DNA from 2 places in the Streptomyces sp. NPDC002130 genome. Region 2 is predicted to be linked to the other one. Evidence: riboswitches for the same ligand, from Rfam matches in the RefSeq annotation. Region 2 holds a riboswitch; the other holds the start of a gene.

Region 1 (11,671 bases), on a different contig from region 2:
GGACCACTCGCGTGGTGCCCGTGCGCTGAAGCGGGCAGTGATCTCAGCACTGCAGGCCAGTGCGATCGACGTGCGCGACCTGGAGAACGTGCCGCTGCCCGTGGCCCGGCAGCAGACCGCGCGCGGCAGTGCGGGCGGCATCATGATCCGTACCACCCCCGGGGTCCCGGATTCCGTCGACATCATGTTCTTCGACGGGAACGGTGCGGACCTGTCGCAGGGCAGCCAGCGGAAGCTGGACCGGGTGTTCGCGAGGCAGGAGTACCGTCGGGCGTTCCCCGGTGAGATCGGGGATCTGCACTTCCCGGCCAGCGTCTTCGACTCGTACACCGGGTCGTTGCTTCGGAACGTCGACACCACAGGCATCTCCGAGTCGGGGCTGAAGGTCGTCGTGGACGCGTCCAACGGCAGTGCGGGACTCGTCCTGCCCAGCCTGCTCGGCAAGCTCGGGGTCGATTCGCTGACGATCAACCCCGGCCTCGACGAGTCCAGGCCGACGGAGACCGCCGACATGCGGCGGTCGGGGATGGTGCGCCTCGGGGAGATCGTGGCGTCCTCGGGAGCCGCGTTCGGTGTGCGGTTCGACCCGGTCGGTGAGCGGCTGTCGCTCGTCGACGAGAAGGGCCGGATCATCGAGGACGACCGGGCGCTGCTCGTCATGCTCGATCTCGTGGCCGCGGAGCGGCGCAGCGGCCGGGTCGCGCTGCCGGTGACCACCACCCGGATCGCCGAGCAGGTGGCGGCGTACCACGGGACGCAGGTCGAGTGGACGACCACCTCTCCCGACGACCTCACACGTGTGGGCGGTGAGGAAGGGACGATCTTCGGCGGTGACGGAAAGGGCGGCTTCATCGTGCCCGAGTTCAGCAGCGTGTACGACGCCACCGCGGCCTTCGTACGGCTCATCGGGCTCGTGGCGCGGACGCAGCTCACGCTCAGCCAGATCGACGCAAGGATCCCGCGGGCGCACGTCCTGAAGCGGGATCTGGCGACCCCGTGGGCCGTCAAGGGGCTCGTGATGCGTCGGGTCGTCGAAGCGGCCGGAGATCGCTTCGTGGACACCACGGACGGTGTGCGTGTGGTGGAGACCGACGGCCGCTGGGTGATGGTGCTGCCCGACCCGGCCGAGGCCGTCACCCACCTGTGGGCCGAGGGGCCGGACGACGCCTCCGCGCAGGCCCTGCTGGACGAATGGTCGGCGGTCGTGGACAGCGCCGGCCGGTAGAACGGGCTGCACGCGTGCGTGCCGGACAAGTGTCCCCAACGGGGCCTGTCCGGCACGCCGGTGGGCCCGTTCGGAGGTAGTGCTCGCGACGTGCGACGATGTGCGGCATGCCGCAGCAACCCCCCATTCGGAGCACACCCACGCGGCCCCGGCGCCCGGATGCGTCCATGTCGTTGCTCACCAACGTCATGGACCACAGCCTCGACGACGGATATGCCGAGGCCGCCGAGCGCAAGAAGGCCGCGGGTGACAGCGGCATGCCGAAGACGCTCAGGGCGAAACTGGGGCTCGCCGCCGGACTGGTGCTCGCGGCCCTTGTCGTGACCGTCGGGGCGGCGCAGGCGCGGGTCGCAGCCCCGGTCGTCGCCAAGGAGCGGGAAGAGCTGGTCGACCGCATCGACCGGGAGACCGAGGCGGCGGACAAGCTGGAGGACACCGTCGACGAGCTTCGCGCGGACGTGGGCGCACGGCAGCGCGAAGCGCTGAAGCACAGCGGCGGCAGTGGGGACTCCGACCTGGCGGGCATCCTGTCGGGTGCGGTCGCGGTGCACGGTCCCGGTGTGAAGCTCGTGGTGAACGACGCCAAGGAAGCCGCCTCCGGTGGCGATGGCAACCCGCGGGAGACCTCCGGCTTCTCCGACACCGGCCGCGTGCGTGACCGGGACATGCAGCGCGTGGTCAACGGGCTGTGGGAGTCGGGTGCCGAGGCCGTCTCCATCAACGGGCAGCGGTTGACGGCGCTGTCCGCGATCAGGGCTGCCGGGGACGCCATACTGGTCGACAACAAGCCGCTGGTGCCGCCGTACACGGTGCTCGCGGTGGGGGACGGGCAGCGGCTGAGCACGCGGTTCCAGAACAGCGCGGACGGGTTGTATCTCAACGCGCTGCAGGAGAGCTACGGCATCAGGACAGGCATCTCCGTGGAGGACGATCTCCGGCTGCCTGCCGCGCCGAGTGTGATCGTACGCACAGCACAGCCGAGCATTGAGAAGAGCGAGAAGGGCACATCGTGATCGCCGTACTGGGCCTCGTCGTGGGAGTCGTGGCCGGCCTGTTGGTCCGGCCTGAGGTTCCGGCGGTGGTCGAGCCTTACCTGCCGATCGCCGTGGTGGCGGCGCTCGACGCCGTCTTCGGCGGGCTGCGGGCCATGCTCGACGGGATCTTCGACGACAAGGTCTTCGTGGTGTCGTTCCTGTCGAACGTCGTCGTGGCCGCGTTGATCGTCTTCCTGGGTGACAAGCTCGGCGTGGGCGCCCAGCTGTCCACCGGTGTGGTGGTCGTCCTCGGCATCCGGATCTTCTCCAACGCCGCGGCGATCCGCCGGCACGTGTTCCGGGCGTGAGGCCGATGAGCGAGCACGACGAGAAGCCTGCCAAGCCCGCCGACGGTCAGGGCGACACGCGCGCCGCCAGCGGCGAGTCCGGGAACCGGCTGCGCAAGGAACTGCCCCAGGAGGTGCCCGGGCCCGCTGCGGCGCCCGCGGCCGGGGAGGCCCCGGCGGAGCCGGAGCCCGAGCAGGCACCGGAACCGCAGCCGGATCCCGAGCCGCGGTTGACCGGGCGGCAGCGGCTGGCACAGGGGGTGTGGCCGCCGCGTGTCACCCGGGCCCAACTCATCGTCGCCGTTCTGCTGTTCGGTCTCGGGTTCGGGCTGGCCGTGCAGGTGGCCTCGAACAGCGACAGCGACAGTGCGCTGCGTGGCGCGCGACAGGAAGATCTTGTCCGCATCCTCGATGAACTGGATGACCGTACTCAACGTCTTGAGGACGAGAAGCAGGGTCTCGAGAAGCAGCGCGACGAGCTGGAGAACAGCTCCGACCAGGCCGAGGAGGCCCGGAAGCAGACGGTCGAGAAGGAGAGGCAACTCGGCATCCTGGCGGGCACGGTGGCCGCGCAGGGGCCCGGCATCACCATGACGATCCAGGACACGAAGGGGACGGTCGAGGCGGACATGCTGCTCGACGCGATCCAGGAGCTGCGCGCGGCGGGTGCCGAGGCGATCCAGGTCAACGGTGTTCGGGTGGTCGCGGGCACGTATCTCACGGACTCGGGCAAGGGCGTGGGCGTCGACGGGAACAAGATCAACGCGCCCTATCGTTTCAAGGTCATCGGCAAGCCGCAGGACCTCGAGCCGGCGCTCAACATCCCCGGAGGCGTGGTGCAGACTCTCGAGAAGGAACAGGCCACCGTCACGATCGAGCGGTCGACCGACATCGTGGTGGACGCCTTGCGAGCAGCGAAGCGGCCTGACTACGCTCGGTCGTCCTCGCAGTGAACCGGGGGCGCATGGGCGGCGTTCGGCGAGGGCATGAGGTTGCGGGGGGTCGGCGCACCGAATGGGCGGTGCGTGGTGGAAACTGTCTGGTGCAGACGGACGTTGTCAGGATGTCCGGGTCGGCCAGAGTGTTCAGTCAGGGTTCGTCCTGCCCCACGGGCGGGTCTGTTTCGGTCAAGGGGAATCGCCCGTGAAGTTGTTTGCGAAGTTGTTCGGCAAGAGCGCGCGAGAGGGCAGCGACAACGCGACCGCTCGTCATCGCGCACAGCCTGACGCGGAGGGCCAGCGGCCGCTGTTCCGGGACCAGGTCGGCGGCCCGGGCGGCGATGTTTCCGGTGGTCAGGGCGCGCAGTCGGTTGACCCTGCACAGTCCGGCGGCATAGGTTTCGGGCAACCGTCAGCCTCAAGTGCGGGTGGAGGGTTTTCCGACCCGTACGCGTCCAACGCCCCCGGTGGGCAGCCGCGGCAGGAGGATCCGATGTCGGCCCTGGTGTGTACGAGGTGCGGTAACCGCAACGCGGAGAACAGCCGTTTCTGCTCCAACTGCGGCGCGCCGCTGCGGGCGGGGGCGACGCCGGAGCGTCCGTCCGAGACGACCTCCACGATCTCCATCTCCGGTCTCGAGGCCTACGACAGCGAGACCACCGGCCAGACGCCGATGCCGACCCTGTCCCCCGAGGCGCAGGCCGCCGTCGACGCGCTGCCGCTCGGTTCCGCGCTCCTGGTCGTACGCCGAGGGCCGAACTCGGGCAGCCGCTTCCTGCTGGACGGTGACCTGACCACGGCCGGCCGGCACCCGCAGAGCGACATCTTCCTGGACGACGTGACGGTCTCCCGGCGGCACGTGGAGTTCCGCCGAGCCCAGGACGGCTCGTTCACGGTGGCCGACGTGGGCAGCCTGAACGGCACGTACGTGAACCGGGAGCGGATCGACCAGGTCGCCCTGAACAACGGCGACGAGGTGCAGATCGGCAAGTACCGGCTGGTCTTCTACGCCAGCCAGCGGGGCTACTGACCGGCTGCGTCGGGCAGACCCAGCCAAGGTCCATCCGTCAGGGAAGGTCCATGCGTCATACACCGAGCGGCGGTGCCGGGCACGGCACCGCCGCCACGGACAGTGGGCTGATGAGCATCGGCGCGGTGCTGAACGCGCTGCGCGGTGAGTTTCCCGAAGTGACCATCTCCAAGATCCGCTTCCTGGAGTCCGAAGGGCTCATCGAGCCGCAGCGGACCCCTTCGGGGTACCGCAAGTTCAGCGCCCATGACGTCGAGCGCCTCGGACACGTCCTGCGGATGCAGCGGGACCACTATCTGCCCCTGAAAGTGATCCGGGAGCATCTGGAGGCCATGGAGCGTGGTGAGGCCGTGCGGCTGCCGGTCGTGGGCCGTCAGCGGGACGGCGAAACCGCGTCCGAGCCGCCCGAGCCGCCTGCGGCGGCCAGGGTGGGGCGGGATGAGCTGCTCACGGCCGTCGGCGTGGACGAGCAGGAGCTCAAGGAGTGGGAGTCCTACGGGCTCCTCACCCCGCTGGAGGAGGGGGCCTACGACGCCGAGGCGGTCACCGTGGCCCTGCTCGTCGTGGAGCTCGGGCGGTTCGGGATCGAGCCGCGGCACCTGCGGGCGATGAAGGCCGCCGCCGACCGGGAGGCCGGGCTCGTGGACCAGGTGGTGGCGCCGCTGAAGCGGCACCGGAACCCGCAGACCAGGGCTCATGCCGAGGCCCGCGCCAAGGAGCTGGCGGGGCTCACGGTGAAGCTGCACGCCGCGCTGGTGCAGACGGCGCTCGGGGTGCGGCTGCCCTGAGGCGGCCGTGCGCTCGGGGGCCGGATCAGGCGCCCGATCCCGGCCCGACTACCCAAACATCCCGGGCACGGCCTAGGGTTGCTGTGTGAACGAGCTCGATGTCGTAGGTGTCCGGGTCGAAATGCCCTCCAACCAACCGATCGTGCTGCTGCGTGAAGTGGGAGGCGACCGTTACCTCCCCATCTGGATCGGACCGGGGGAGGCGACGGCGATCGCCTTCGCCCAGCAGGGCATGGCTCCCGCGCGGCCGCTGACACACGACCTGTTCAAGGACGTGTTGGAAGCCGTCGGCCAGGAGCTCACGGAAGTGCGCATCACGGACCTGCGTGAGGGCGTCTTCTACGCGGAGCTGGTCTTCGCCAGCGGCGTCGAGGTGAGCGCCCGTCCGTCCGACGCCATAGCGCTCGCGCTGCGCACCGGGACGCCGATCTACGGCAGTGACACGGTGCTCGACGACGCGGGTATCGCGATCCCGGACGAGCAGGAGGACGAGGTGGAGAAGTTCCGCGAGTTCCTCGACCAGATTTCCCCGGAGGACTTCGGCAGCAGCAGCCAGTGAGTTCCTCGGGAGCGGCAGCGGCCTGAGAAGCGTGTGGGCGGCCCGGCGGACGATGTGGTCCGTGGCAGGGCCGCCCGCCGTGCGTGACGGGTGAAATGCCCGCATGTGCCGGTGGCGTGTGAGAGCGTCACACGGTCTGTTCCGGGCACATTCGGCTAGCCTTTCCCCGCGACGGGGCACGGGAAACCACTCTCAGGGTGATTATCACTCGGCGTGGCGAGTGTGGCGATCGTTGACGCACCCCTGGTGACTGCCTACCGTCGAGAAGGCAGGTCAAGGACGGAGGTCGGCGTGAGAAGCAGCGGCGACGGTACGGCTGGGGGCGGCCCCGAGCGCAGTCTCAGGGCGAGCGGTCCGTACCCTCCCCCCGGCTCACGGCCCCTCCCGGGCGGTGGATGCCCCCAGCCCGGTGGTGCGGCCGATCACGCTCCGCAGCGACCGACAGCGGTGCCGAGCAGCGGAGGGACGACGTCCATGGCGTCCGAGCAGATCGGCTATCGCGGCCCCACGGCCTGCGCGGCCGCCGGTATCACCTACCGGCAGTTGGACTACTGGGCCCGCACCGGGCTCGTCGAGCCCAGTGTGCGCCCTGCCTATGGGTCAGGGACGCAGCGGCTGTACAGCTTCCGGGACGTGGTCGTCCTGAAGATCGTCAAGCGGTTCCTCGACACCGGGGTGTCGCTGCAGAACATCCGCACCGCCGTCCAGCACCTCAGGGAACGCGGTTTCAGCGACCTCGAGCGCATGACGCTGATGAGCGACGGCGCGACGGTCTACGAGTGCACCTCGCCCGACGAGGTCCATGCCCTGCTCCAGGGCGGCCAGGGGGTCTTCGGGATCGCCGTCGGGGTGGTGTGGCGGGACGTCGAGAGCGCGTTGTCCCAGCTGCACGGCGAGCGGATCGACACGGGCGAGACCCTGGTCGGGCCCAATCCGGCGGACGAGCTGGCACGTCGACGGAACCGGGCCGTCTGAGCCGTCCTGCGGCAGGGGGCGTACGCGGCCGAAGGAGGCGGGACGTTTCCGCGCCGGACTGTAAGCGGTTTCTCCTGGGGCGTCAGGGCAGTCGCGCGAGGCGTTGTCAGTGGCGTAGGGCAGCATCGGGGGTGTGAGAACCTCGCCCACGATCCTGCATCTCGACATGGATGCCTTCTACGCCTCGGTGGAGCAGGCGTCCAAGCCGAGTCTGCGTGGGAAGGCCGTGGTCGTGGGCGGGCTCGGGCCGCGGGGCGTGGTGGCGACCGCGTCGTACGAAGCGCGGGTCTTCGGGGTGCATTCGGCGATGCCCATGGGGCAGGCCCGCCGACTCGCGGCCAACGCCGCGTATCTCGTGCCGCGCTTCCATTTCTACCGGTCGATCAGCGAGCGGGTGATGGAGTTGCTGCGGGCGCTGTCGCCGCTGGTGGAGCCGCTGAGCCTGGACGAGGCGTTCGTGGACCTGGAGGCCGGCGGCGTGGCGTGGGACGAGCGGTCGGCGCGGCTGGCCGGGGGGAAGCTGCGCGCGGACATACGGGCCGCCACGGGGCTCACGGGGTCGGTGGGGCTCGCCGCCTCCAAGATGCTCGCCAAGATCGCCTCGGAGGAGGCCAAGCCCGACGGGCTGGTGGTCATCGAGCCGGGGACCGAGCGGGCGATGCTCGGGCCGAAGCCGGTGCGGATCCTGCCAGGAGTGGGGCCGGCGACGGGTGACCATCTGAGGCGGGCCGGGATCACCACGGTCGAGGAGATCGTCGAGGCGGGCGAGGACGAGCTCGTCCGGCTGCTGGGCAAGGCGCACGGGCACGGCCTGTACGCCATGGCACTGGCACGGGACGACCGGCCCGTGGTGGCGGAACGCGAGGCGAAGTCGGTGTCGGTCGAGGACACCTACGACGTGGACATCCACGACCGCACGCGGGTCGGGCTGGAGGTGCAGCGGCTCGCCGAGCGGTGCGTGCGGCGGCTGCGCGGGGCAGGGCTGTCCGGGCGGACGATCGTGCTGAAGGTGCGACGGTACGACTTCTCGACGCTCACGCGCTCCGAGACGCTGCGCGGGCCCACGGACGATCCCGCGGTGGTCCGCGAGGCCGCGGCCAGACTGCTGGAGTCGGTCGACACGACCGGCGGGGTGCGGCTGCTCGGGGTGGGGGTCAGCGGGCTCGCCGACTACACGCAGGAGGACCTGTTCGCCCAGGCGGCGGGAGAGCGGGCGGTCACGGAAGGCCCGGTCGAGGAGCATTCCGTGGTGCCGGCCGAGGAGCAGCCGCCGCTCGCCGAGCGGCGCTGGCCCGCCGGGCACGATGTGCGGCACGCCGAGTTCGGGCACGGCTGGGTGCAGGGCAGCGGCCTGGGGCGGGTCACCGTACGGTTCGAGACGCCCGACTCGGAGCCCGGGCGGGTACGGACCTTCCGGGTCGACGACCCGGATCTGGAGGCGGCGGATCCGTTGCCGCTGGTGTTACGGGGGCCCGACGGGGGAGACCGGGTGTCCGGGGCGGGGTCTCAAGCCGTTTCGTCGGTGCCCGCCAGCTTGCCGAAGTCGTGGTCCCGGAGCGGGGGCGGGGCGGCGACATCGAGACCGTAGTGGTGGTAGAGCTGCAGTTCCTGCTCGGGCGAGAGGTGGCGGCCCACGCCGAAGTCGGGGGCGTCCTTGATCAGGGCGCGTTCGAAGGGGACGTGGAGCGCGCCCTCGATCAGTTCGCTGGGCTCCAGGGGGACGAAGGCGTCCCTGCTGAACAGGCCGGTCCGTATGGCCGCCCACTCCGGCTCGCCGGTGGCGTCGTCGAGGTAGACCTCGTCGATGGTGCCGATCCTGGTCCCGTTGCGGTCGAACGCCTTGCGGCCGATCAGGTTGCGCGGATCGATGTCGGTTCGCACGGGCCCTCCACATGGTCGCACCTCATCCGTAAACACTACAAAAAGGCACAAGCGGGGATGCGGCCACTCGAAGGTTCGTGCGTTGACCTCGCTGGTACGCTGGCAGCGGCTGTTGACCCCGTGCGGGAGAGTCCTCCAGACACCATCGGAGGCGCCGAAGGAGCAAATCCTCCCCGGAATCTCTCAGGCACACGTACCGCACGGACGAGGTCACTCTGGAAAGCAGGGCGGGTGTCGACGGCTTCCGCTCTCACCGACGGTGAAAGCCGGAGGCCTTCGGGCGATCCGGTGAAGCTCTCAGGTTGAGATGACAGAGGGGGAGGCCGTCCGGGTACCCGTGCCGTGGTGCCCCTCGCAGGTCGTGTCGACCAGGAGGCCTCCGTAATGACCGCCCACCGCATTCCGCTCTCCGAGCTCGAAGAGGCAGTCCCCTTCGAGCAGCGCCACATCGGCCCCGACCACGAGGCCTGCGCCAAGATGCTCGCGCACGTCGGTTACGGCTCGCTGGACGAGCTGACCGCCGCCGCGGTCCCGGCCGTGATCAAGAGTGCCGAGGCACTGGACCTGCCGGGCGCCCGCAGCGAGGCCGAGGTGATCGCCGAGCTGCGCTCCCTCGCCGACCGCAACCAGGTCCTCGGCTCCATGATCGGCCTCGGGTACTACGGCACGTTCACGCCGCCGGTCATCATGCGCAACGTCATGGAGAACCCGTCCTGGTACACGGCCTACACGCCGTACCAGCCGGAGATCTCCCAGGGCCGCCTCGAGGCGCTGCTCAACTTCCAGACCATGGTCGCCGACCTGACCGGACTGCCGACCTCGGGCGCCTCCCTGCTCGACGAGGGCACCGCGGCCGCCGAGGCCGTGGCGCTGTCGCGGCGGCTGGGCAAGAACAAGAAGGGCCTGTTCCTGGTCGACGCGGACACGCTGCCGCAGACCATCGCCGTGATCCAGACGCGGGCCGAGCCGACCGGAGTCGAGGTCGTCGTCGCCGACCTCAGCGAGGGCATCCCCGCCGAGATCGCCGAGCGCGAGATCAACGGCGTGCTGATCCAGTACCCGGGCGCCTCCGGTGCCGTGCGGGACATCAAGCCGGTCATCGACCGGGCGCACGATCTCGGCGCGCTCGTCACGGTCGCCGCCGATCTGCTCGCGTTGACGCTGCTGAAGTCGCCCGGTGAGCTCGGGGCGGACATCGCCGTCGGGACGACGCAGCGCTTCGGCGTGCCCATGGGCTTCGGCGGACCGCACGCCGGCTACATGGCGGTCCAGGACAAGATGGCGCGCAGCCTGCCCGGGCGGCTCGTCGGCGTGTCCGTGGACGCCGACGGCAACAAGGCCTACCGGCTGGCGCTGCAGACGCGTGAGCAGCACATCCGCCGCGAGAAGGCGACCAGCAACATCTGCACCGCACAGGTGCTGCTCGCCGTCATGGCCGGCATGTACGCCGTCTACCACGGCCCGGACGGCCTGAAGGGCATCGCGCGGCGCACCCACCGGTACGCCACCGTTCTCGCCGCCGGGCTCGCGAACGGTGGGGTCGAGGTCGTGCACGGGGCCTACTTCGACACCCTGACCGTGCGCGTCCGGGGCCGGGCCGCCGACGTCGTGGCCGCCGCCCGTGACAACGGGGTCAACCTGCGTCTCGTCGACGCCGACCACGTCTCCATCGCCTGTGACGAGACCACGACGCGGGCCCAGCTGCGTGCCGTATGGGCCGCCTTCGGGGTCGAGGGCGTCGTGGAGGCGCTGGACGCGGCCACCGAGGACGGGCTGCCGGGCGCGCTGCTGCGCACCGACGACTACCTGACGCACCCCGTCTTCCACCAGCACCGCTCCGAGACCGCCATGCTGCGCTACCTGCGCAAGCTGGCCGACCGCGACTACGCGCTCGACCGGGGCATGATCCCGCTGGGCTCCTGCACGATGAAGCTCAACGCGACCACCGAGATGGAGCCGGTCACCTGGCCCGAGTTCGGGCAGCTGCACCCCTTCGCGCCCGCCGAGCAGGCTGGTGGCTACCTCTCCCTCATCCACGAGCTGGAGGACCGGCTCGCCGAGGTCACCGGCTACGACAAGGTGTCCCTCCAGCCGAACGCCGGGTCGCAGGGTGAGCTGGCCGGGCTGCTCGCCGTCCGCGGATACCACCGGGCCAACGGGGACGAGCAGCGCACCGTCTGCCTGATCCCGTCGTCTGCGCACGGCACCAACGCCGCCAGTGCGGTGATGGCCGGCATGAAGGTCGTCGTCGTGAAGACCGCCGAGGACGGCGAGATCGACGTCGAGGACCTGCGGGCGAAGATCGAGCAGTACCGCGACGAGCTGGCCGTGCTGATGATCACGTATCCGTCCACCCACGGCGTGTTCGAGGAGCACGTCGCCGACATCTGCGCCCAGGTGCACGAGGCCGGCGGGCAGGTCTACGTCGACGGGGCCAACCTCAACGCGCTCGTCGGGCTCGCCAAGCCGGGGCACTTCGGCGGGGACGTCTCGCACCTGAACCTGCACAAGACCTTCTGCATCCCGCACGGCGGCGGCGGCCCGGGTGTCGGCCCGGTGGCGGTGCGCGAGCACCTCGCGCCCTACCTGCCCAACCACCCGCTGCAGCCCGAGGCGGGCCCGCAGACGGGCGTCGGGCCCATCTCCGCCGCGCCGTGGGGCTCCGCCGGCATCCTGCCCATCTCGTGGGCGTACGTCCGGCTCATGGGCGGCGAGGGGCTGAAGCGGGCCACGCAGGTGGCCGTGCTCAGCGCCAACTACATCGCCAAGCGCCTGGAGCCGCACTACCCGGTGCTCTACACCGGCCCCGGCGGGCTCGTCGCGCACGAGTGCATCATCGACCTGCGGCCCCTGACCAAGGCGACCGGCGTGAGCGTCGACGATGTCGCCAAGCGGCTGATCGACTACGGCTTCCACGCGCCGACCATGTCGTTCCCGGTGGCCGGCACACTGAT
Region 2 (11,671 bases):
ACGTCGCGCAGCACACCGCCGCCCACGGCGGTGGTCAGCCCCAGACCGGCGGAGGCGGTCAGGCCGAGCCCGTACTCGTACGCCTTGATCGTGCCGGCGACGCAGAACAGGCCGAGGCCGGCCGCGTCGAAGACGTTCACCGCGGTCTGGATGCGCTCCACCTGGGGGTGCAGGAAGAAGACGAGCAGCGTGGCGAGCAGCGGGGTGAGGAAGTACCCCAGGTCCGTGAAGGCGGCCGGCGGTACGGCTCCGATGACCAGGTCGCGGAACAGCCCCCCGCCCAGTGCGGTGACCTCGGCGAGGACGGCCATGCCGAACACGTCGAAGTTCTTGCGCACGGCCAGCAGGGCGCCGGAGATCGCGAAGACGAAGATGCCGATGAGGTCGAGCGTGTGCTGGACGGACGGGCTGAAGAGTTGCTGGAGCACCCGGACATCTTCCCCTGCGGTCGGGCTACGCCCCATCCCGGAGGCACGTCCCGGTTCCGGCCGGGAAGCGACTGTGCGGCTGATCTGCCCGAAGGCCGGTGAACACCGAAGGGCCGGCAGAGTATCTGCCGGCCCTTCGGTCGTCGTGGTCGCGGCGCGGCGACAGGCTGGAGAGCCGGGAGCTCAGGCCTTGGAGCCGGTGGCGTCGCCGTTATCGGCAGCGGAGGTGCCCTCCTCGGAAGAGGCCTCGGCCACGGCCGCGGACGTCTGGGCGGACTCCTCCAGCACCTCGTCCGGAACGAGCTCAGCGGCTTCCTTCGCCGCGGTGAGCAGCACGGTGTCCTGCGGGGCCTGGTCCTCGAAGTTCTCCGGGTGATGACAGGCGACCCGCTGGCCGGGCGTCAGCTCGACGAGCGCCGGTTCGGTCGTCTTGCAGATCTCCGTGGCCTTCCAGCACCGGGTGTGGAAGCGGCAGCCGCTCGGCGGCGAGATCGGCGACGGTACGTCGCCCTTGAGCAGGATGCGCTCGCTCTTGGCCGACTTGCGCCGCGGGTCCGGGATCGGCACCGCCGACAGCAGGGCCTTGGTGTACGGGTGCATCGGCGACCGGTAGAGCTGGTCCCGGTCGGCCAACTCGACGATCTTGCCGAGGTACATCACCGCGATACGGTCCGAGACGTGCCGGACGACCGACAGGTCGTGCGCGATGATCACATACGTCAGGCCGAGTTCCTGCTGGAGGTCGTCGAGCAGGTTGACGACCTGGGCCTGGATCGACACGTCGAGCGCGGAGACCGGTTCGTCGGCCACGACGAGCTTCGGATTGAGCGCGAGCGCGCGGGCGATGCCGATGCGCTGGCGCTGACCGCCGGAGAACTCGTGCGGGTAGCGGTTGTAGTGCTCGGGGTTGAGGCCCACGACCTCGAGCAGCCGCTGCACTTCCTTCTTGATGCCGCCCTCGGGCGTGACGCCCTGGAGCTTGAAGGGGGCGCCGACGATCGTGCCGATGGTGTGGCGCGGGTTCAGCGAGGAGTACGGGTCCTGGAAGATCATCTGCACGTCCCGGCGGAGCGGACGCATGCCGCCGACACCGAGGTGCGTGATGTCCTGGCCCTCGAACTCGACCTTTCCCGCGGTGGGTTCGAGCAGCCGCGTGATCAACCGGCCCATCGTCGACTTGCCGCAGCCCGACTCGCCCACGACACCGAGGGTTTCACCGGCCCTGACCTCGAAATCTATGCCGTCGACCGCGCGCACCGCACCGACCTGCCGCTGAAGCAGCCCCTTGCGGATCGGGAAGTGCTTCTGCAGCCCGGTGACCTTCAGCAGGATGTCGCCCGACGCCGCGTTCTTGGTGAGGGTCGCCGCGCCGGATGCGTTCGCCTCCGTGCCGTCGCTCTTGGCGGGAGTGGTCACAACGGTGTCCTTGGAGTTCTCGCTCACAGCTTCGGCGCAATCTCTTCGATCCAGATCCGCTCCCGCTGCTCCCTGCTCATGTGGCAGGCGGCCCAGTGCTGGCTTCCGGCTTCGGTCAGCTCGGGGCGGACCGTGCGGGTGATGTTGTCCTTCGGGACGTCGGCGTACGGGCAGCGCGGGTTGAAGGCGCAGCCGGACGGGACGTTGATCAGGGAGGGCGGGGAACCCTTGACCGGGATAAGGCGCTCCTGCTGCTCACGGTCGAGGCGCGGCATCGAGCCGAGCAGACCCCACGTGTAGGGGTGACGGGGCTCGTAGAACACCTGCTCGGCCGGGCCCCGTTCGACGCAGCGTCCGCCGTACATCACGAGGAGATCGTCGGCGAGCTCGGCGACGACCCCCAAGTCGTGGGTGATGATGATGACCGCGGAGCCGAACTCCTTCTGCAGGTCCCGGATCAGGTCGAGGATCTGCGCCTGGACGGTCACGTCGAGGGCGGTCGTCGGCTCGTCCGCGATGAGCAGCTCGGGATTGTTGACGAGCGACATCGCGATCATCGCACGCTGGCGCATTCCGCCGGAGAACTCGTGCGGGTAGCTGTCGACGCGCTTGTCCGGCTGCGGGATCCCCACGCGGTCGAGCATCTCGACCGCCCGGCGACGGGCGACCTTCTTGCTGACGTCGTGGTGGATCCGGTACGCCTCCACGATCTGCTGGCCGATCGTGTAGTACGGGTGCAGCGCGGACAGCGGGTCCTGGAAGATCATCGCCATCTGACGACCGCGCAGCTTGCGCACGTGGTCGGGGTCGGCGGACAGCAGCTCGGTGCCGTCCAGCCAGATCTCGCCCGAGAGCCGCGCCTTGCGCTTGCCGTACTGGCCGGCGGTGTGCAGACCCATGATGCCCAGCGAGGTCACCGACTTGCCGGAGCCCGACTCGCCCACGATGCCGAGGGTCTTGCCCTTCTCCAGCTGGAAGCTGAGCCCGTCGACGGACTTGACCAGGCCGTCGTCGGTCGGGAAGTGCACCTTCAGGTCGCGCACTTCCAGGAAGGCGGTCGGTGCCGTGGAGTCACTCGTGGGCTCGCCCACGGCCGCTCCGGTCTTGCTGAGTTCGGTCATGCGAGCCTCACTCGGGGGTCGATCACGGCGTACAGGACGTCCACCACGAGGTTGGCGATGAGCACCGCGACGGAGGTGATCAGGGTGACGCCCAGGATGATGGGCAGGTCCTGGTTCTTGATCGCGTTGAGCACGGCCTGGCCCAGGCCGGGCAGGCTGAACGTGGTCTCGGTCAGGATGGCGCCGCCGATGAGGGCGCCGAGGTCCATGCCGAGCATGGTCAGGATGGGTGTCATCGTCGAGCGCATGGCGTGCTTGCGGATGACGACCTGTTCGCGCATGCCCTTGGCACGGGCGGTACGGATGTAGTCCTCGCCGAGGATCTCCAGCATGGTGGCGCGGGTGATCCGGGCGTACATCGCGGCGTACAGGAACGCCAGGGTGACCCACGGGAGGATCATGCCGCCGAGCCAGCCGGTGAAGCTCTCCTCGAGGGGCACGTACTCGGCGTTGATCCAGCCCAGCCCGTAGGAGAAGATCGCCAGGCTGAGCAGCCCGGTGAAGTAGATGGGGAGGGAGACACCCGCGAGGGCGATCACCATCGCACCGCGGTCCCACATGCTGCCCCGCTTGAGCGCGGAGAGGACACCCGCCGCAACACCGAACAGCAGCCACAGCACGGCCGCACCGAGCGCGAGTCCCAGGGTCACCGGGAAGCGGTCGGTAAGTACCGGCCAGATGGCCTGTTCACTGCGGAATGAGTAACCGAAGCACGGTGCGGCGCAGTGGGTGACGTCGCCGCCGGCCGCGTAGGTGCGGCCCACGAAGATGCCTTTGAAGAACTCCCAGACCTGGACGAAGATCGGTTCGCCCAGACCCAGCTTCTGGCGCACGGCCTCGACGGCCGCCGGGTCGGCCTGCTTGCCCACGAAGCTGCTGGCGATGTCGACGCCCGCCCACTTGGGGACGAGGAAGAAGATGCCGAAGACCACCATGATGATGACCGCGAGCATCACTACGGCGGCGAACAGCCGCCTGATCAGGTAAGCGAGCACAGATCTCGGCCCGCTGCGGACCTCGGGCCACCGGAGTTCTTCCGGTGGCCCTGGGTCACGCCGCGCCGGCCTTCACCTGCCTTTCGTGCCGTACGGCGGGTGTGCCGGTTACTTCGCGGACTTCAGGCCGAGGTTGACGAAGTCGTACATGCCGCTGTACGCGTCCGTCGTGTAGACGTTGGCCAGGCGGCTGGAACGCCAGTTGATGAACTTCTCGAAGACGAAGGGCAGGTAGTAGCCGCCCTCCATGACCTTGTGGTTGATCTCCGTGGCGATCTTGGTCTTGCCCGCGTCGTCCAGCGTGGTGACGTACTTGTCGAACAGACCGTCGATGGTCTTGTCCTTGATCAGGGCGAAGTTGTTGTTGCCGCTCTCCAGGATGTAGCTGCTGTCCCACAGCGGCAGACCGTAGCCCTGCACGGACGGGAAGTCCGGGCCCCAGCCCATGATGATGATGCCGTAGCCCTTCTTCTTCACGTTCGAGGGGCTGCCGATGATGCCGGAGCTCTGCGAGCCGTCGTACTGGTCGATGTCGGCGGTGATGCCGACCTTCTTCAGCGAGGCCTGGAGGGACTCGGCGGTGGCCACCTCGGCCGGCTTGTTGTTGCGGACCGCGATGGTGGTCTTGAAGCCGTTCGGCTTGCCGCAGGCCTTCAGGGCTTCCTTGGCCTTGGCCGCGTTGCCCTTCTTGTTGGCGCCCGCGAGCTCGTACGGGTCGTACTTCTGGCCCTCGGCGCCCGGGACGGCCGGCGGCAGCATGTTGGTGCCGATGTCACCACCGGCGATGGGGCCGCCGCGGGCGGTCTGCAGCGACACGTGGTCGGCGCCGTAGATCACGGCCTTGCGGCACTCGATGTTGTCGAACGGCTTCACGCTCTGCGGGAAGACCGCGTAACGGATGTAGCCGGAGACCGGGTTGTCCAGGTTGCCCTTGTGCTGCTTCAGGGCGGTGGTGCGGCCCTGCGGGGACATACCGGTCTGGTTGATGTCCAGGTCGTAGTCGCCCGCGATCAGGCGCGCGTCCATGTCGTTGGCGTTGGAGAAGAACTTGACCGTGATCTTGTCCGGGTTGGCCTTGCGGATCGGGTCCGAGGCCTGCTTCCACTCGGTGTTGCGGACCAGCGTCAGGTCCTTGCCCGGGTTGTACGACTGGAACTTGTACGGGCCCGAGGAGAACGGGTGCAGGCCGTACTTGGACTTGGTGTCCTTGTCCTGGCGGACCGGGGACGCCGAGGTCAGGGCCAGCATCTCCTCGAAGTCGGAGTTGGCCCGCGGCAGCTTGAAGACGATGGTCCGGTCGTCGGGCGTCTCGATCGCCTTCAGGCCCAGCTTGTCCGCGGACTTGTCCTTGTACGGGCCCTGGTACTCGCCCTTGGGGTCGAGCACGTCCTTCAGGTAGACCGGGCCGCCGGACAGCACGTCCTGCGCCCAGACGCGCTCGATGCCGTACTTGATGTCCTTGGACGTGATCGGCTTGCCGTCCTCCCACGTGACCCCGTCACGCAGGGTGTACGTGTAGGTCTTGCCGTCGTCCGAGATCTTGGCGAGCCCGGTGGCGAGGTCCGGGGTCAGCTCGGTGCCGGCCTTGCCCGGCTCCGTCTTGCTCGTGACGAGCTGACGGCTGTAGTAGCGGGAGAAGTTCCACATGAAGCCGTAGTAGCCGCGCGTGGTGTCCCACGAGTCGGCGTCCTGGGCACCGGCGAACTTCAGGGTGCCGCCCTTCTTGGCGAGCGAGGCCTGGGCGACCTTGTTGTTCGCGGCATCGAAGCCCGCCGCCCCGTCCTTCGACCCCTCGTTGTCGTTGCCGCCGCCGCACGCCGCCGTGGTCAGCAGTGCGGCGACCACGGCAGCAGCGGCCATGGCCTGCTTGCGCCGCCCTGAGGTGCGTTGGGTAGTCACGATCTCGGATCCTCCGGATAGATGAGAGACCCCGTGCCAGGTGTCACGGGTCGCTGTTTGTACGGCAGTTCAGCGGGAACCCTTCGGGTCGAGCGCGTCACGCACGCCGTCACCGAAGAGATTGAAGGCAAGGACGGTGATGAAGATCGCCATGCCCGGGACCACCATGTACATGGGGTCCGAGTCGTAGTAGTCGATCGCGCTCGACAGCATCTGCCCCCAGGAGGCCGTGGGGGGCTTGACACCCACACCCAGGAAGCTGAGTGCCGCCTCGGTGAGGATGTTGGTGGGGATCATCATCGTCGTGTACACGATGATGGGTGCGACGAGGTTGGGCAGCAGCTCCTTGAAAAGGATGTAGAACCGCCCGGCACCGAGCGATCGGGCCGCCTCGACGTACTCCCGCTCGCGCAGCGAGAGCGTCTGGCCGCGCACCACGCGTCCGATGTAGGGCCAGCCGAAGAAGCCGATGACCAGGATCATCACGAACAGACGCACGCCGGTGCCGGTCAGCCCCAGCATCTCGTTCGGCATGACGGAGACCAGGGCGATGATGAACAGCAGCTGCGGGAAGGCCAGCAAGCCGTCCATCACACGGCTGACGACGGCGTCGACCCAGCCGCCGAAGAAGCCCGCCAGGACGCCCAGGACGGTACCGATCACGACGGCGACGATCGCGGACAGGAATCCCACGAGGAGTGAGATCCGGGCGCCGTAGACGATGCGGGCGAAGATGTCACGGCCGCTCACCGGCTCGACACCCAGCAGGTGATCACCGCTGATGCCGCCCAGCGCTCCCGTGGGGGTGCCGAACAGCGGGTCGATCAGGTCCTCGTGGTGTGCCTCGGGGTCCTGACCCACGAGGCTCGTGATGACCGGTGCGAGGAGGGCGATCGCGATGAGCACGAGCACCATGACGCCACCCGCCAGGGCAAGTTTGTCCCGTTTCAGGCGCTCCCAGGCGATCCGGCCCAGAGAACGGCCCTGCACGGCTTTCACACCGGCGCCGACAACTGCCGCTTCCTCGGCCGCACTCGGAGCCGCTTCCGCGGTCGGCTCGTGCAATGGTGCCGTCATCAGGCAGGGACCCCTCTTCTCAACCGGCGGTGGCCGGCCCGCGCATTCCGCTGTAGCGGCGTGATCAGTCCGTCGTACGCAGGGGCGAAACTCCCCTGGTGCGGGGAGTCTTCAACGCTTCAGCGTTTCGCTGCCAGACTTGACGATGAAAGGATGCGCAAACGTGATGCTGTCTGCGGGATTCCGTTATCCGGACAAGGGGCGACGGGGATCGGTCGCAGACAGACCTGGACATCTGACGCAGGCTAGATTATTTCGCCGCCATCTACGCGCGAAGACGCGCCCTCTGTCCCGCCCGGTAGATGCGGGCGGGCGAAGCTCTCAGTACCGGCCTTGGGCCGGCGGGTAGCCGTAGCCGGAAGCCGGGGCCTGGACGGGCGCCGTGGCGTGGGCCTCGCGGTCGTAGAAGGGGCGTGCCTTCTCGCGCAGCCACATCGCGACCGGGTCGTGCTCGTCGGACATGGCGACGGTCGACACGGGCAGCCCGTCCGGTACGGCGCCGAGGGACTGCTGCATCATCGCGCGCACGGAGTCCACGGCCGGCGGCGAGGTGTCGTACACGTCCAGCCCGATGGCGAGGTACGGCGCCCCGAGCGCGGGCTGCACCCAGGCGCGGCGCAGCGAGCGGACGGCCGGGGTGCGGTGGGCGTTCTGCGCGAGCAGGGCGTAGAACTGCGGGATCTCGATGGCGGGTTCGGACAGGCGCAGGGGTCCGGCGGGCTGGCGGTCCAGGCCCGTGGCGATCCGGCGCAGGTCGAGCCACGGGATGCCGACACCGCCGCCGGGGGCGTGCGGGTTGAGCCAGAGGCCGTAGTGGTCGGGGTAGAGGGCGCGGGCGACGTCGAGTCCGTCGATCACCTCGTACGAGCGGTTCCAGCCGCTGGCGGAGAGCTCCTGGGCGGACGTCACGCAGGGGGCGTAGCCGTGGCCGTCGACGTCCATGTTCCCGTACTGGGCGTCGGGGGAGCCGGCCTGGCCGTGCCACAGGAGCATCCAGATCTGGCCGCTGTGCGGGGTCGCGAGCGCGCGCAGGAGTGCCTCGTAGGCGTCGTAACGCCCGGGCGTGACCTGGCGCAGCATGTGCTCGACCTGTCCGGCCGCGGCCGTGCCGCTCGCGCTCACCTTTACCGCCCCTTCGTACAACGCCTCGACGGTGCCCTAGCTTAAGCCCGCGCGAGAGGTCGGAGCTTGGGGTCGTATCGCGGCCTCGGGCCGTGGGGGGTTCTCGCGCAGTTCCCCGCGCCCCTGGGGTACCGGCCTACCGCTGGAAAAAGGGCCGGACCCGGTCTCGCATCCAGTTGCCCACCGGGTCCTCCGTCACGTCGAGGAGCACCAGGTTGACCGGCCAGGGGGCCGGGGCGGCGGTGACGGCGCGGGTGAGGGCGTCAAGGGGGAGGACGCGCAGGTCGCCTTCCCACTGGGAGAGTTCGACGCCGACGAACATCACGGGGTCGGCCGTCTCGATCACGGCGAGGCAGCGGCGGGCAGAGACGACGACGCCGGTCGCCTCGAACTCGGAGGCAGCGGCGGCCAGGAAGTCCACCGGGTCGTCCTGCCAGTCGGGCTCGAAGAGCCGGACCCGTCCGCCGCTCGCGGGGCCGTCGAGCGGAGTCCGGCCGGCCCGGCACAGCTCGGCCACGGCGGCAGGCGGCAGGGGGATGCCCACCACACCGCCCGGGTTGACGGCTATCCCCGCGTGCGGCGGCAGGCCCCGGGCGAACTCCACGGCGGGCGCGATGGTGTACGACATGTGCGCGCCGGTGACCTGGCGGAACTGCTCCTCGGAGCTGAACACCGGCACGAACGCCTGGCCGTCGATCTCGATGCCGGGCAGGTCGAGGGGGCCGCTGTGCGGGCCGCCGCCGTTGGGCAGCGGGATCCACACGAAGCTCCGGCCGAGCACCTCGACGATCCGCCCGCCGGCCGCCGGTCCCGCGCCGAGGGAGGCCGAGAGCACCTCCTCCAGCTCGTTGCCGGGCCAACCGCCGTGCGGGTGGGTCTGCGTCTGCGCCGGGAAGTCCGCGGAGAAGTCCGCCGGGATGTCCATCTGCCTACCGCCTGCCTGGAACCACTGCTGTAGCTGAAAAGGCTAACGGCTGACGGACGCCGGGCGGCAGGAGGAAGGCCGGCTTGGGGACGACCGCGCGGGCTCAGCCCGTGAAGCCGATTCTGCGGAGGCCGTTCGCCGCGTCCCGGTCGGCCAGCACGGCCGAGGCGCAGCCGGTGGGGAGGTCGCCGCGCTCCACCGCGCGCAGGAGGCGGGTGCTTGCCGCGCGGTGGCGCAGGAACGCGTACCGCGAGACGCCGCGGCCCCGGTCGCGCTGGCCGGCCAGGGCCTGTTCGGGACTGACGTCGAGGAGGAGGAGGTGCAGGGCGCCGCCCCGGCGGCGGGCCTCGCGGGCGAGCCAGCGGCGGACCCAGGCCTGCGTGCCGCAGTCGTGCACGACGACGCCCTCGCCCGTGCGCAGGGCGCGCCGCAGCCCGGCGTAGTGGGCGAGGCGGACGAGCGGGCGGTAGAGCGCATACGGCAGGGCGCGCGGCATGCGGCGGGCCCAGCGGTCGCGGGTGTCCTGGGAGTCGATGCGCCGGTCCGGCACGGTGCGCCGCATCAGCGTGGACTTGCCGCTGCCCGGCAGGCCCGTGACCACGACCAGGTCGCGGGGGCCGAACAGCAGCGCGTGCGGGCTCCGGCCGGCCCGGTCGCGCAGGTCGCGGACGACCGGCGCCGGAGCGCGGACCGCCCGGGCCGGTGCGGCCGGCTGCTCGGGCAGCGCGATGCCCGTCGTCGCGTACGCGGTGGTCCTGTTCACCGTGATCGTCCTCCCCTGGGGCCAGGTACGGAGTCCCATCCCCGCCGAGTGTAAAGAGAAGGTAATGCCGCAGGCCTCTCATTTACGTTCTTGTCCTGCAACAGGGCTGCTACAGGTCGCCATGTCCGGCGGGCGGGACTCGTGCACTCCCTGGGAAAGGTCCCCCTGCCGCGCCGGAAGGATGCGTGCAATGATGTGCGCGCCAACTGCATACCGGCCGTTTGAATCCGCGCGGGAGAGTCCCCAGCAGCAGCTGTCGCTGGGGCGCCGAAGGAGCAAGTCCCTCCCTTGAATCTCTCAGGCCCCGTTACCGCGCGGGCGAGGCACATCTGAAAAGCGGGTCGCCCCTGGCGTATGACAGGGGTGGCCCCACCCAAGGTGCAAGTCACGACCCGTGCGGTCATGGCGAACCTCTCAGGTTCCGATGACAGATGGGGAGGAACGACCTCGCCCGTCATTGCCCTGGGAGACGACCGACTGTGAGCAGTACAGGAGAACTCCGTCACACCGCGCTCGATGCCCTGCATCGTTCGCTCGGCGCGACGATGACCGACTTCGCCGGCTGGGACATGCCCCTGCGCTACGGCTCCGAGCGCGACGAGCACACCGCCGTGCGCACGAAGGCCGGGCTCTTCGACCTCTCCCACATGGGCGAGATCACCGTCACCGGCCCGCAGGCCGCCGCCCTGCTGGACTTCGCCCTGGTGGGCAACATCGGCGGTGTGAAGCCGGGCCGGGCCCGCTACACCATGATCTGCCGGGCCGACGGCGGCATCCTGGACGACCTGATCGTCTACCGGCTGGGCGAGACCGAGTACATGGTGGTCGCCAACGCCTCCAACGCCCAGGTGGTGCTGGACGCGCTGACCGAGCGCGCCGCCGGCTTCGACGCCGAGGTGCGTGACGACCGGGACGCCTACGCGCTGATCGCCGTCCAGGGACCGGAGTCGCCCGGGATCCTGAAGTCCCTGACCGACGCCGACCTCGACGGCCTGAAGTACTACGCCGGGCTGCCCGGCACGGTCGCGGGCGTACCGGCCCTGATCGCCCGGACCGGCTACACCGGCGAGGACGGCTTCGAGCTGTTCGTGAAGCCGGAGCACGCGGTCGAGCTGTGGCAGGCACTGACCAAGGCGGGCGAGGGCGTCGGGCTGGTCCCCTGCGGGCTGTCCTGCCGCGACACGCTGCGGCTGGAGGCGGGCATGCCGCTGTACGGGCACGAGCTGTCGACCTCCCTCACCCCCTTCGACGCGGGCCTCGGACGGGTGGTGAAGTTCGAGAAGGAGGGCGACTTCGTGGGCCGCGCGGCCCTGCGTGAGGCCGCGGAGCACGCGAACCACGAGCCGCCGCGCGTCCTGGTCGGCCTGATCGCCGAAGGCCGCCGGGTCCCCCGCGCCGGGTACGCCGTCGTCGCCGAGGGCAAGGTGATCGGCGAGGTCACCTCCGGGGCCCCCTCCCCCACGCTGGGCAAGCCGATCGCGATGGCCTACGTCGACGCCATGTACTCCACGCCGGGCACGGCCGGTGTCGGTGTGGACATCCGGGGCAGTCACGAGCCGTACGAGGTCGTGGCGCTGCCGTTCTACAAGCGTCAGAAGTAGACACTGGCCGGAGGGCCGCGGCACCGCCTCGTGCCCGTCGTCCCAGCTCACCAGTAGTCCCCCCCCTTCCACAGCACTCCCGCGCGTACAGGAGAATCCAGGCCATGAGCAACCCCAACGAGCTGCGTTACAGCAAGGAGCACGAGTGGCTGTCGGCCGCCGAGGACGGCGTCTCGACGGTCGGCATCACGGAGCACGCGGCCAACGCGCTCGGCGATGTCGTGTTCGTCCAGCTTCCCGAGGTCGGTGACTCCGTGTCCGCCGGCGAGACCTGCGGCGAGCTGGAGTCGACCAAGTCGGTGTCGGACCTGTACTCCCCCGTCT

The links. A riboswitch is a leader RNA that binds a small molecule or an ion and turns the genes downstream of it on or off. The one in region 2 is predicted to bind glycine.
Region 1: it holds a riboswitch for glycine, as region 2 does, so the genes downstream of both, gcvP (aminomethyl-transferring glycine dehydrogenase) here and gcvT (glycine cleavage system aminomethyltransferase GcvT) in region 2, are expected to answer to the same signal.

Annotation. Positions count from the first base shown of each region.
Region 1 covers NZ_JBEOXI010000007.1:52,380-64,050, reverse strand. The annotation lists gene ABT116_RS02650 (sugar phosphate nucleotidyltransferase) at 1-1,225, shown strand, start outside; gene ABT116_RS02645 (DUF881 domain-containing protein) at 1,324-2,238, shown strand; gene ABT116_RS02640 (small basic family protein) at 2,235-2,567, shown strand; gene ABT116_RS02635 (DUF881 domain-containing protein) at 2,573-3,499, shown strand; gene ABT116_RS02630 (zinc-ribbon and FHA domain-containing protein) at 3,561-4,514, shown strand; gene ftsR (transcriptional regulator FtsR) at 4,565-5,302, shown strand; gene ABT116_RS02620 (bifunctional nuclease family protein) at 5,388-5,861, shown strand; gene ABT116_RS02615 (MerR family transcriptional regulator) at 6,153-6,836, shown strand; gene ABT116_RS02610 (DNA polymerase IV) at 6,970-8,424, shown strand; gene ABT116_RS02605 (PRC-barrel domain-containing protein) at 8,343-8,717, opposite strand; glycine riboswitch at 8,831-8,926, shown strand; gene gcvP (aminomethyl-transferring glycine dehydrogenase) at 9,102-11,671, shown strand, end outside.
Region 2 covers NZ_JBEOXI010000021.1:42,377-54,047, forward strand. The annotation lists gene ABT116_RS06415 (trimeric intracellular cation channel family protein) at 1-428, opposite strand, end outside; gene ABT116_RS06420 (ABC transporter ATP-binding protein) at 612-1,844, opposite strand; gene ABT116_RS06425 (ABC transporter ATP-binding protein) at 1,868-2,965, opposite strand; gene ABT116_RS06430 (ABC transporter permease) at 2,962-3,960, opposite strand; gene ABT116_RS06435 (ABC transporter substrate-binding protein) at 4,069-5,859, opposite strand; gene ABT116_RS06440 (ABC transporter permease) at 5,929-6,936, opposite strand; gene ABT116_RS06445 (enhanced serine sensitivity protein SseB C-terminal domain-containing protein) at 7,258-8,058, opposite strand; gene ABT116_RS06450 (enhanced serine sensitivity protein SseB) at 8,195-8,983, opposite strand; gene ABT116_RS06455 (AAA family ATPase) at 9,087-9,746, opposite strand; glycine riboswitch at 9,969-10,069, shown strand; glycine riboswitch at 10,070-10,187, shown strand; gene gcvT (glycine cleavage system aminomethyltransferase GcvT) at 10,178-11,347, shown strand; gene gcvH (glycine cleavage system protein GcvH) at 11,452-11,671, shown strand, end outside.